Regions from separate parts of the Schlesneria paludicola DSM 18645 genome, predicted to be linked through region 2. Evidence: riboswitches for the same ligand, from Rfam matches in the RefSeq annotation. Region 2 holds a riboswitch; each other region holds the start of a gene.
The links. Region 2 has a riboswitch for cobalamin ahead of OSO_RS0121420 (DUF1559 family PulG-like putative transporter). Riboswitches for the same ligand answer to the same signal wherever they lie in the genome.

Region 1: it holds a riboswitch for cobalamin, as region 2 does, so the genes downstream of both, OSO_RS45235 (DUF1559 family PulG-like putative transporter) here and OSO_RS0121420 (DUF1559 family PulG-like putative transporter) in region 2, are expected to answer to the same signal.
Region 3: it holds a riboswitch for cobalamin, as region 2 does, so the genes downstream of both, OSO_RS0126610 (ribonucleoside-diphosphate reductase subunit alpha) here and OSO_RS0121420 (DUF1559 family PulG-like putative transporter) in region 2, are expected to answer to the same signal.

The regions. Positions count from the first base shown of each region.
Region 1 is NZ_JH636435.1:2,106,760-2,111,150, forward strand. It holds gene OSO_RS50065 (flagellar biosynthetic protein FliO) at 43-1,536, opposite strand; gene OSO_RS45235 (DUF1559 family PulG-like putative transporter) at 1,681-2,778, opposite strand; cobalamin riboswitch at 3,038-3,257, opposite strand; gene OSO_RS0126605 (ribonucleotide-diphosphate reductase subunit beta) at 3,330-4,391, opposite strand, start outside.
Region 2 is NZ_JH636435.1:949,446-953,836, reverse strand. It holds gene OSO_RS0121430 (Gfo/Idh/MocA family protein) at 1-440, shown strand, start outside; cobalamin riboswitch at 544-739, shown strand; gene OSO_RS0121420 (DUF1559 family PulG-like putative transporter) at 918-1,796, shown strand; gene OSO_RS0121415 (hypothetical protein) at 1,859-2,209, shown strand; gene OSO_RS0121410 (DUF6580 family putative transport protein) at 2,337-2,954, shown strand; gene OSO_RS0121405 (tetratricopeptide repeat protein) at 3,252-4,391, opposite strand, start outside.
Region 3 is NZ_JH636435.1:2,112,115-2,116,505, reverse strand. It holds gene OSO_RS0126620 (type I polyketide synthase) at 1-452, shown strand, start outside; gene OSO_RS45240 (3-keto-disaccharide hydrolase) at 592-1,692, shown strand; cobalamin riboswitch at 1,939-2,178, shown strand; gene OSO_RS0126610 (ribonucleoside-diphosphate reductase subunit alpha) at 2,426-4,391, shown strand, end outside.

The DNA of each region.
Region 1 (4,391 bases), 1.2 Mb from region 2:
CAATTCGTTCGGCTCGCTCTGCACTGTGAAATCCGCGGTCGATCACGCGACCCGCACACTTTCAAGCAACATTCCCACCGTCAGAAACCAACCATCGATCAGGACAAACAGCAACAATTTAAACGGCATCGAAATTGTGGAAGGGGGCATCATTGTCAGTCCCAGACTGGTCAAGATTGTGGCCACCACCAGATCAATCACCAGAAACGGCAGAAACAATTGAAAGCCGATCAGAAACCCCACCTTTAATTCGCTCAACAGATACGCCGGAGCCAGGACCGTAAACGGAACATCGTCGTAGCTTTCGGGCGGACTGGAATCGCGATTCGATCGCGATTCGCTGTCGACGGGGTCGGGTGATTGTTGATAGTCCAACAGCATCCAGACCGCATCGGCATTGCCAGCCATGTCAATCTGTTCGCTCATGAAACCTCGAACAGGTTTCAATGCACGATGAATCGCTGTCGTCTCATCGATCACGACCTCGCCCGGCGCGGGATTCGTATAAGGTCGGATTCCTTCCTGGTAGCTGCGTTGCCAGATGGGCGACATCACGAGAAACGTCAGAAACAAGCAGATCGCCGACAGCACGTGACTCGGCAGCCCATGCTGCGTTCCCAAGGCTTGACGCAAGAGCCCCAGCACAACGATGAAACGCACAAAGCACGTCGTCATCATCAGGATCGAAGGAGCCAGACTGAAAACCGACATTAGCGCAACAAGCTTCAGAGACGCGCCCAATTGTTGGGGCGAGATCCCCGAGGTTGAATCACTGGACTCGCCAGTCTGCATTTCCAGCGATGCCGGCTGAATTTTAGGAACACGGCTCTCTGGAATCGCTTTCGGTTGCTCGCGTAGCCGCGTCGTGACACTGCCGGGACGAGCGGGCTGGGCATGAGACACCTGCGTCGATAGGAAGATCAGTCCCAGACCCAACAGGATCGTCAACACGCGCGGCGCGCTCGGAATCGATCGGGACGACATCGCGCGTGACACGGTTTTGGTGGCGACGCTTGCCAGCGTCTCCGATTTAGATTCCTGATCGCATGCACGGATCAGCCGCTCGACTTCGACCGGGTCGTCGATTTCACTGAGTGTCCTGACGCCATCGCCGCCGACGCCAAGCAGCAGGACGCGCGATCCTAGTCTGACCAGATGAACAGACGCACGCGGTTCGAGAGTTCGGCGGCCCAAGACTTCAAGGGCCTCGTCGGGCAGTTGTTGTGGGCCGCGAAATCCATTGCGTTTCATCCAGCGCCCCGCAACAAACAGGGCTCCGACGATCAGACTTAATGAAACGGCCGTGCTGATCAGACTGTTTGAGGCGGAGATCGATTTGCTTTTTCCTGATGTCTCTGACGGCCCGTTGACTCGCGCGGGAAGTGGCAGCGCGCGCGGCGTCTCACGCGATCGGAATCGGGAGTCGTCTTGCGCCGAAACGGACGCGATCCCGATCAATCCGACTGCGAGGGGAAACATCAGCATGAACAGTCGCCGCTTCCCTGGTGCGAACTGCTCACGTGGGAACTCAGTCATCACAATTCCATTCACTCCCGAACGTCCGGCAAAATCTGCCGAACATTCAGCGAGTGAAATACCTGCGATCGGCATTTACGACAAGATCAGGTTGCAAACCCATCGCCGGAGATCGCTTTCACGAGCATCAGAAGGTCGTCGAGGTCAAAAACCATCGCTGATCATCTCACTTCCCTTGTAAGAGAAAATTGCAGAGAAGGTCACATTGTTCATCGACTGCGACAGAAATCGCACAGAACCATCGCAGAACAGAAAATGTGCTCCCCCCGTGTGATAGCTGTGGAAGTCCTGGTGTCCGACGTCACATCCTAAAAGCCCGAGCGTCCCGTTTGCTGATGTCATTTGAGTCGCGGTCACCACGCACGAGCTCCATGTCGACGTGCGTGCAAAACTGAGATTCAGTCCCGCGCTCTGATCCATAACATTCTTATGGCTGGCCCACGTGCCGAAAATCGCGTTGGGCGCTTCGCCGACCAACGTCGTGTAGCCCGTGCCATCGACCATATCCCGCAACCCCAGCGTCAACGACAGGAACGACGCATTCGGTTGAAGCATCATGGTGCCGCGCGGGTTTCCTGAAAGATCACCGAGAGTCGAGTAGTTGTTCTGACAGTTCGTGGCTGGGTAACAGCGTACACCGCGTTCGCCCCAGTTGCCGGAGTAGTCTGAGCGAGCGTACTGCGGTTGCGAGTTGACGGCGTCGCCATTCGCCCTGAGAAGGGGAAGGTTTACCGACGGGCACAGAAACACGGACAGCATCGTTTGGGCTAGCTTCTGATTGTTGGGCTGTAAATACCACTGATTGAAGTCCCACTGCTGATACAGGTTTGACTGATCGAGATGCGGAAGGAGTGCGATGCCCCAACTGACGACGCGACACGCCTTGGCATTGGCGGTTTCATAAAGCGCCGATGACGCGAGACTTCCCCCGTAACCTCCCTTGGGGAAGCAGTTGAAGATTTCATGATACGAATGAAATGCAATCCCCATCTGCTTCAAATTGTTTTTGCACTGCGTCCGCCTTGCCGCTTCACGGGCCTGCTGCACAGCTGGCAACAGCATCGCCACCAGCACAGAAATGATGGCAATCACGACCAGCAGTTCCACCAGCGTAAAACCGTTGGACGTACCTGCAACATATCGCGGCCGTGTATCACGTTGAACGCCTCGACGATCTAAAGCTTCTCGAACCTCTGTCCTTTTTTCGTTGGCATGACTTTGGTGGAATTCAATCGAACACATCTCGCGCATCTCCTGTTCGTACCCTCCGGTACGAATTGACGACCATGCGGGACCTTCGAGAGAGAAGGGAAGATCGAGAGATTCGGGGGCAACGAGCAGAGATGTGTAGAGGCACGCGCGCGGACAAACGACTTGCCAGCGCTCCCCTGGGCACACATCTCATCAAAGTTGATGCGCATTCCTCGACCGACCTTTCCCTAGAAGGTCCGGCAATTGAGGATTCGGCGTGACGACACGTAGTCGCCCTGACAAAGAAAACCGAATCACTCAGCCGCTGGCAGGTCTTCGGACTCGCGGACATCCAGCACGTCCAATCGGACATCCTGCTTTCTACTGGCCATCGCTTCCCAACTCCGTGGAGTCAGTGCTTGATGATGGCGGTCGTTTCCGCTTACCGCTGCGGGGCAGTCCCGGACTCACACCGGGTTCCCTCTTCGTGCTCCAATCTCTTGGAAGCAACCAGCAACGCGGGGGATTAAAGCGAAGCTCTTGCGGAAAATCCACCCGCTTGGACAACACACCAATCAAATACGATGAAACGGGGCCTCGAACTATTCCCAATTCAAAGTCGACGCGCTTTGATACTCAGTCACGCGAGTTTCGAAGAAATTCTTCTCTTTCGAAAGATCAATCGTCTCGCTCATCCAGGGAAACGGATTCGACGATCCATACTGTGTGGGAAGGCCAATTCGTTCGAGACGACGATCGGCGATGAACTGGACATAATCTCGAAACAATTCGGCGTTCAATCCCAGAATGCCGCGCGGCAAAACATCGCGGGCGTATTCAATCTCCAGCTCGACGGCATGCTTGACGCGTTCGATCATTGCCTGCTGAAACTCGTCGGTCCAAAGCTCGGGATTCTCGCTACGGATGCCGTTGATCAGGTCGATCCCAAAGTTCAGATGAATTGTTTCATCGCGAAGGATGTACTGAAACTGCTCGCCGATGCCAGTCATTAAATTGCGACGATGAAACGACAAGACCATCACGAATCCAGTGTAGAAGAAGATCCCCTCCATGATCAGGAAGTAGCCGATCAGATTCTTGAGAAAGGTCTGCGCGCCCTCGAAGGTGTCCGTCGAAAAGCCCTCATCAAGAATCTCGGCGGTGAGTTCCATCTCCAGTGCGTCCTTGCGGGCGATCGCAGGAACCTCGTGGTACATATTGAAGACTTCCCCTTCGTTGAGCCCCAGGCTCTCGACGATATAGAGGAATGTATGCGAGTGAACGGCCTCTTCGAATGCCTGTCGCAGTAAATACTGCCGGCATTCGGCATTGGTCACATGCCGGAAGATGGCAAGGACCAGGTTGTTACCGACCAGACTTTCGGCGGTCGCGAAGAAGCCCAAATTTCGCAGAATCACTCGACGTTCATCGTCGCTTAGCTTACTCGACTTCCAGGTTTCAATATCCTTGTGCATGGGCACTTCTGTCGGCATCCATTGATTCGCACAGCCGTTGAGATAGTGTTCCCAGGCCCACTGGTACTTTAGTGGCATCAATTGATTGACATCGACCTGATGGCAATTGATCAGTCGCTTCTCTCGAGCACTCACTCGCCCCGAGACAACACGAGGTTCATTCGAATCAGTCGCTTCGGACATCACAGC
Region 2 (4,391 bases):
TCGATGATGACCAAGAGACTCCCGATACGCTATCGGTCCAATATGCCTTCGAGAAAAAGACAATTCTTTGGGAGCACCGGCTGTGGTCGTCCCATGGGATCGAAGGGCGAAGTTCCGGCGTTTCATTTCACGGTGAACTGGGAACGCTGGTTGTCGATCGAGGTGGTTGGAAAGTCTATGACCACAGTGAAAATATCACTGCGGATGCGTCCGACTTGCTGACCACGCATTTGCGGCAGTTCATTGATTGCATCAAGAGCCGACAGACTCCTGCGGCCAGTTTGCAAGTGGGTCAACTGGCAAGCACTATGTGCCATCTGGGGAATATTTCTTATCGAGTCGGCCGAGAAATCACGTTCGACTCCGCCCGGCAAGATTGCGGCAGCGATCAAGCTGCCAATCAACTGCTCCGCGGAACGCTTCAGGCGGGCGTCGTCTAGGCAATGCACACCCGGGATGCTCCCCTGCTCCCCTGCTCTCGTCCGGCGCCGGCTGGTCCCGTAATCCCTGGGAAGATTCGTTGCAAATCGACCAATGGACGTTACCATGTGCGATCGACACGGGTGTCCGTAGACGAGTGTTCTACGGAAGAATAGGGAAGACGGTGTGAATCCGTCGCGGTCCCGCCGCTGTATCCGGGGACAAACGCCGCATAGGCCACTGAGCAGCAATGCTTGGGAAGGCGCGGTTAGTAGTGTGATCCGGGAGCCAGAAGACCTGCCCAGTTGTCAGATTCGTGTATCAACGACTTCGCGCTGAACGAACCGTTGTCTCTTGCTCTGCCTGGGCAGGCATTGACGTACCCTGAGTTTTCACTGCACGGAATGCGTGTGATGAAGACATCATTGGGTATGTCGGACGACCGTTTGTTCGTTGTCGAATCGTGATACCGTTCGATGCCACAACGGAGAATTGTCATGCCAGCTCTTTTGCGTCCTCAGGTCCGACCACGCCGACAGGGATTTACCCTGATTGAACTTCTGGTCGTGATTGCCATTATCGCGGTTCTCATTGCGCTACTGCTGCCCGCTGTCCAACAGGCGCGCGAGGCGGCGCGCCGAACCCAGTGCAAAAATAACCTGAAGCAACTGGCTCTGGCACTGCACAACTACGCCGAAACCTACGCGGGAAGCCTGCCCTGCTATCGGATTGATGATGGCAAATTCATTGCCAATGCCTCTGCATACCCATCGGTTGGACAGGTTCGCTTCTGGTTCGGAAATGTGAACTATGATGAACCGGTCACGGCCAAACAACTTGATTTCAGCAAGGGGCAATTGGCTCCGTATATGGAAACGAACTACTCCGCCTATCAGTGTCCCAATTTTGGCCCCCCCCAGGTTGATCTCGTCCGGTTTGGCCAGATGGCCTGCGGATACGGCTTCAACGGGCGGTACTTGGGTTATGGAATCAAGTACGACTTCTCGAACTATCCCGCGTTCAGCGTGAAGGCCGATTTCAAGCAACTGCGCGACGTGATGCAAATGACTCAGACGGTTGTGTTTGGTGATTCGGCCCAAGTGGATTTCTCGCTGACATTTCAAGAAAACTGGCTTCTCGAACCGCCAAGTCAAAACTTTGCCACGACTCATTTTCGTCACACCGACACGGCCAATGTTGCTTTCATGGACGGCCATGTGGAATCACGCAGCCGACACTTTGGGATTCAGGTGCCCGGATCGAATTACATGGCGCAGCCGCAAGCCACCAAGATGGATGCCAAACGACTGGGGTTTGTGAGTGACGGGAACTTGAATGATCCGCTGAAACAGGACGAACTGTACGATCTTCAGTAGTGCATCGTGGTTTCATGTCAATCCAATCGCCTTTGCGATCAACCGTCGATGGAACAGTTAACATGGTTTATGTCCGCTCCATTCTGGTGCTGGCCATTCTCATTGCCGTCATGCGAATTGCCACTCCGTTGCTCTTCAGTGGGGCGCAACCGGTTCGCGAAGACCAGCTTCAAGAAATTGTGTACGTTGATACGAAATCGGGTGAATCCTTTTTGCTTCGGGCCCGAAACTCGCCCGAAGCGCACCCAGGTACCGGCGAACCAACCCTTGTTCCCGGGATGTATTGCGAGAAGTGTCAAGCGTGGAAACCTGTTGGTTCGATGGAACAACTGCAGACGGGCAATGGGACGCGAAACTGCCCGGTGCATAAAACGCCGCTCGTTCGCGAAGGGCCACTGCCCGAGCGGTTTTAGGTACGGATTTCGCTTGCGAAGCGAACGCGAATTCGCCTAAAGTCCTGGCTTCATTTGTCAAACGAAGAAAACATTGAAAAAACTCGTGAACATGGTCGGTGCTACCATCGATTCAAAGGGAACTGAAATGCCATCGAAAGTGAAATTTGTGATTGGCATGTTGGCCTTCACAGTCGTCTTACGTCTGTTGCCGTACTTTCTGACCACATACAACGTGACGCTTAACCCCACGGTGATCTACTATCCTTGGCACTTCATGCCCATGATGGCGATCTGTCTGTATTCGGGGGCATACCTGGCAGACCGTCGCTGGGCCGTTGGCCTGCCGCTGATCGGATTGTTCGTCAGCGACCTGAGTATCTGGGCGATGACAGGGAATTTCTCCTGGGCGTTCCAAGGCGATCGCTGGTCCGCCTATGTCTGTTACTTGCTGGCAGCCATGATGGGAGCCGGCCTCAATCGCCGCAGTTGGCCCGCACGCGGTGTCGACGCATTCACACGTGGTGTTCTGGCCGAGGTCCTGTTTTTCGTCGTGACCAACTTCGTTTACTTCTGCATTCAATCCGACCTTCCACACTCGCTGGCTGGACTTTACACCTGCTACCTGAATGCGATCCCGTTTGCTGGGCAGGCATTCTTGAGCACCGCGTTTTACAGCGTCTTGGTGTTCAGTCCACTCGTCGTGCGCACGAAAGAGATGGCTCTGGCTGGCAAGCCCGAATTGCAATCGTCGATGGCACGCTAAAGCGTGATTCTCAGGCGAGAACCGAGATGATGTCATGATGAGGCTGTTCGCGAGAACAGCCTCATGCTTTTGATTCACACACCGAATGCGATTCGGCTTTCTCGGAATGGAAATTGACTGCGGGCGAACTGCGGGACACGCAGGTCAGCCGTCCGCTCCGTCGCCCCCCCTTGTACGCATCGCACAAGCGGCGTCGTCATCCCGTTCTGGCGAGAAGACGAGCATCGTCCACAGGCTCATTGGCCTACTTGCCGCGAGTTCACCACCACGTCATTCAGGTTTGAAGTTCGGAGAGGACTATCCGCCCACCTTCTTGCGAGCCATTTCCAATCGCATCTTGACGTCGTCCATTTGAGGGAAGTTTGGGAACTCCTGCATCAACCGTTCGTACGTCTCAATCGCCTGCTTCCATTCGCCCTGGTTTTCATCACAGCGGCCTGACATTAATAGTCCGAACGCTTGCCAATCCGGAAACTTATACAGGCTATAGACCTTGTAATACGCAACGAACGCGGAGCTCCATTTCTCTTGCAGGAAGTACGTTTCGCCAATCATGAACTGGGCTTTGGCCGCAGTTTCTGTTCGGTTTGCCGCAGGATTCGCCAGCACCCGCTCAAATGCCGCGCGGGCGTCCTCAAATTTCGCCTGCTGTTTGTAGCTTCGCCCCAGGACCTCTTCGGCCTGATAGAGGAATGGTGACTTCGGTGCTCGCAACTTCAGTTCTTCAACTACGGTGCGGACTTCATCTTCGTGTTGTTCGCGGAAATGAATCTCGGCGAGCAAGACCCACACGCGATCAAACCATTCGGTCTGGGCGACCTCGGTATTTCCTGCTTCTTTTCGCAGGCTATTCAGAATCTCTCTTGCGGCAGTCAGTTCATCGGGCGTGGGCTTGGCCGCCGTCAAGTACGACTCGGCCTGACCGTATGCGACGTAGTAACGATGAATGCTGTTGGGGAATTGCTCCTGCAACTGCTGACCGATCGCTTTGACATCGGCCCAGCGCTGCTGGAATACGGCCAGTACCACAAGCTGGTACAACGACCATTCTTTGACTTCGTCGGTGCTCTGCGGGCTCGTCGCGAGCTCTTTGAACGCTTTCTCGGCCTCTTCAAATCGATTCGCATCGAAGTCGCTCTCGGCCAGATGCAGTTTTGCATTGTTCGCAAACACGCTTTCGGGGGCGTCTTTGATCAGGCGGCGCCAGATCACTTCGGACCGCTCAAACCGTTGATTCTCGTGGTTCAAGATCGCCCACTCGTAGAGACGCTTGTCGAGCTCTTTCGCTTCAGGAAAACGCGTCAGTAACGCTTCGTACGCAGCGTCCGCCTCGTCGATTTTATTCTCTTTCGTTAGAATTCGGGCGACCCACCAACCCGCCTTGTAGGCGTACTCCAGTGGCGGCTCAAGCTCTGCTCCGCGAGCAGCTGGTTGAGC
Region 3 (4,391 bases), 1.2 Mb from region 2:
TCGCGACGGCCTATGCGACGCGCTTGTTTCATGGGCCGCAATTGCACGGTTTGACGGCGATCGAAGCGATCTCGGACGATGGAATCATTGTCCAATCGCGAATGTCGCCAGTCGCTTCGACGTGGATGGCCGAGCCGATTCGAGCGAACTGGCTGGCGGACCCGTTGGCAATCGACGTCGCATTGCAGTCGATCATTCTCTGGTCACAAGAACTGCGTGGCCGACCATGCCTGCCCTGTGCTGTGACGAAGTATCGACAGTTCCGCCGCGCGTTGCCGCATCAGGGAGTGCGAATTATCATCCACATCCAGCCGTCTACTGAGCAGATGATCCGTTGTGATATCGAGTTCGTCGATGCGAACGGTCAATTGGTGGCTCGCATGGAAGGCTGTGAAAGCGTGGCAGACAGCTCGCTGACGATGGCTTTTCAGCGAAAGCGAATCGAAGGGTGATGGGAGCAATCCTGTCCAGTCTCACGCGAGACGCTGGCGATTCGTGACACGTGCGGCCCTTGCGTCATCATTGTTCATTCCGAGTGTTGATTCAGATCGATATCAGTTTTCTGTTGCGTTCCTTCATGAAAGCCACACTTTGAAAACGACCGCCCTGCGACTTTCCGTACTCGGTGTCACATTGGTGTTGTTCAATGCGATGGCGTTGACGTCGTTCGGTGACGACGAAGTTCACATTGCAATCACGGACCTTTCTCAAGTCGATGCCGACTATCATGATCAGGGCGAATACGCGGGCCCCGTCATGATGAATGGATACGCTTATCCAATCGGAGTTCAAGTCGTTGCCCTCGGCGGCGGGCAGTTTAATGCCCTCGTCTATCGCGGCGGTCTTCCTGGGAACGGATATGACGGTTCGCCGCGAACTCCGTTGTCGGGTTCACGTCAGGGCGAACAGGTGATTTTGAATGGCGACAATCTGGTTCTGATTCTGCAGACGGGATTTGCCGCGGTTGTGAAGAACAGTGCCGGTGATCGTCTGGGTTTCTTGCAACCCGTCAAACGCGTCAGCGCGACGCAGGGGGCGACACCGCCTTCAGATGCGATCGTGCTGTTCGACGGTCACGGAACCGACCGCCTGAAAGATGCGAAGGTGACGCCCGAGGGATTGCTACAGGTTGGAACCGAGACGAAAGACGTTTTCCAGAATTTCACACTGCATGGTGAATTTCAGATTCCTTACATGCCAACCGCTCGTGGTCAGGGACGCGGCAACAGTGGTTTCTATTTGCAAAAGCGATACGAAGTTCAGGTCCTCGATTCGTTCGGTCTCGAACTGAAATTCAACGATTGCGCATCGCTCTATCGCTTCAAAACCCCCGATCTGAATATGTCATTTCCACCGTTGCGATGGCAGACGTATGACATCAACTTTACTGCAGCACGATTCTCGGCCGATGGCCAGAAATGCTGCAAGGCCCAGATCACCGTACGTCACAACGGCGTCGTCGTGCACAATCAACTCGCACTGGAAAACAAGACCGGCGGCGGCAGCGTCGAAGGGCCGAATCCCTTGCCGATTCTGTTTCAAAACCACAAGAACCCGGTTCTCTACCGGAATATCTGGATCGTTGACCACGACAAAACGGGATGTCCATCGCCAAGCTATGCGATGACGTCCGTACCTGTCTGCCGTGAACACGGATGTCGAGCGCCAACGCGCTGGCGCCACGGCCGTTGATTGGCCCCGGTCGAATGAGTTTTGTACCACAAGTCAGGGACGTTGGTTCAGCGCCCGATAGTGTTCTTGATCGCATCTTGGCGGTCGAGGTTGACCGCTGCGACGTGACCACTTTGGCTTTCAATTGCCCCTCGGTAATGAGCAACTCAATGGCTCTTTTACTCTTACATCAACCCGTGTAAGCGATCGTGGTTGTTATGGTGAAGAAAGTTTTGGGTTCACTAGACAAGATTCACGGCCGTCCGTATGTTGTGCCTCGTTGTTGGTTGTCCACAAGCAGTTGTGGTCACGAAAAGAGGGAACACCGGTGAAAAACCGGGACTGCCCCGCAGCGGTAAGCAGAAACGACCGCCATCATTAAGCACTGGATCGCCCAAGATTCGTCTTGGAAGGCCGGGAAGCGATGGCTAGTAGGAAACGAACAAGGCTTGTGCCTTGTTCGCCAAGTCTGCAAGTCCGAAGACCTGCCAACGACTGGGTAATTCAGGAACTGCAGGATTCTGATGGTTGATGCCATCAGGTTGGATTACTCATCTGCCGGGCCTTCTTGGGAAAGGACGGACGAGGATGCTATTTCTGTCATTCTGCGCGCAACGCGTGCGGCTTTCGCTGGCTTCCATGCCGCGTGAGTTGCAGGGCTTCTTTAGCGCACTCCTCGATTCGCTACCCCGAACTCGATCTCGGCGTGTCCAGAGTTCTGCATCGGAGAGATGCGAATTAGGAGTCCAGTCGCATGCTGCGTGCCCCTCACGAATGGGTTGTCCGTAAACGAGATGGTCGATTCGTCCCGTTTGAACTGTCGCGAATTCAGAACGCGATTTCGAATGCGTTCCGTGCAGAGCTCAACCTCGCGGACGGCCAGCCACTTGAAGCGGATGTGTTGAACGATGTGGCCAGTGTCCTGAAGTCGGTGGCCGATGATGTGGCTCCATTGGCCAGTCAGACGAACGGCGTGGATGTCGAACGCATCCAGGATCTTGTCGAGATGGGCTTGATGTCGCTCGGTCAGTATCGCGTCGCGCGGCGCTACATTATCTATCGTGCGGAGCATGCGAAGATGCGTGCGATTCGCGGTGAAGCGGCGTTGATCGAAACGCGTCCCGCGATCCATGTCGTACTTGATGATGGAACGCGCGTTCCGTTTGATCCGCGCCGCGTCGAGAAGCGATTGGAAGAAGCCGCTCGGGGACTTGAAGAATTCGTCGACGTGAAATCGCTGGCCGACGATGTCCTTCGGTCTGTCTTTGATGGAATTTCGATTGGTGAGATTTATCGGACACAGATCCTGGCGGCGCGTTCGCGGATCGAGCGTGATCCGGCATTTGATGTCGTCGCCGCGCGGCTCATGCTGAATGTGATCTACAAAGAAGTGCTGGGTGCGACACCCGACGCGCGATCACTTCCCAAGCTTCACCATGACCAGTTCGAGCACTATGTGATCGACGGAATTCGCGCGGGACGACTCTCACCCGAACTGCGTCGCTTCGACCTGGAACGGCTCGCCAAGGCGATGGAGCCCAAGCGAGATGCCCAGTTCCACTACCTGGGGCTGCAAGCCATTTACGACCGGTATCTGTTGCATGTCGGTGGCCGCCGCATCGAGACGCCGCAGTATTTCTGGATGCGCGTCGCGATGGGCGTGGCACTCCAAGAAGAGTCGCGCGAAGAACGAGCGATCGAATTCTATGAAATGCTTTCGTCGTTCCGGTTCACATCGGCGACGCCGACCTTGTTCAATTCGGGGACTCCGCATCCGCAACTGAGTTCGTGTTATCTCAGTACCGTCAGTGACGATCTCGGGCATATCTTCAAGGTCATTGCCGACAACGCCGTGCTTTCGAAATGGGCCGGCGGTCTGGGAAACGACTGGACGAATATCCGCGCGACGAACGCGCACATTCATGGAACAAACGGTCGCAGCCAAGGGGTCATTCCGTTCTTGAAAGTCGTGAACGACGCGGCGGTCGCGGTCAATCAAGGAGGAAAACGCAAGGGCGCTGTTTGTAGTTACCTGGAAACGTGGCACCTGGATATCGAGGAGTTTCTAGATCTTCGCAAGAATACAGGTGATGACCGGCGGCGTACGCACGACATGCATACCGCGAACTGGATTCCAGACCTTTTCATGAAACGCGTCCGTCAGAATGGATCGTGGACGCTGTTCAGCCCGGACGAAGTGAGTGACCTGCATGATCTGTATGGTAAGGCCTTCGAAGAGCGCTATGTCGAGTACGAGCGACTGGCCGATGCCGGAGAAATGCTGCTGTTCCGGCGCGTCTCTGCGGCCGAACTGTGGCGGAAGATGCTGACACGACTCTTCGAAACGGGGCATCCCTGGATTACGTTCAAAGACCCTTCGAATCTTCGCTCGCCACAGGATCATGTCGGAGTCGTGCACAGCAGTAACCTCTGCACGGAAATTCTGCTCAACACCTCGGCGGATGAAACGGCTGTTTGCAATCTCGGCTCGATCAACCTTGCCGCACATGTTGTGGATGGCCAACTGGATCTCGAACGATTGCGCGCGACGGTCAAGGTCGCGGTTCGGATGCTCGATAACGTCATCGACATCAACTACTACCCGACGCCCGAAGCGGCGAATTCGAACCGACGGCATCGCCCGATTGGGCTGGGCCTGATGGGCTTTCAAGACGCACTCTGCAAATTACGAATCAGTTTCGCGAGCGAGCAGGCGGTGG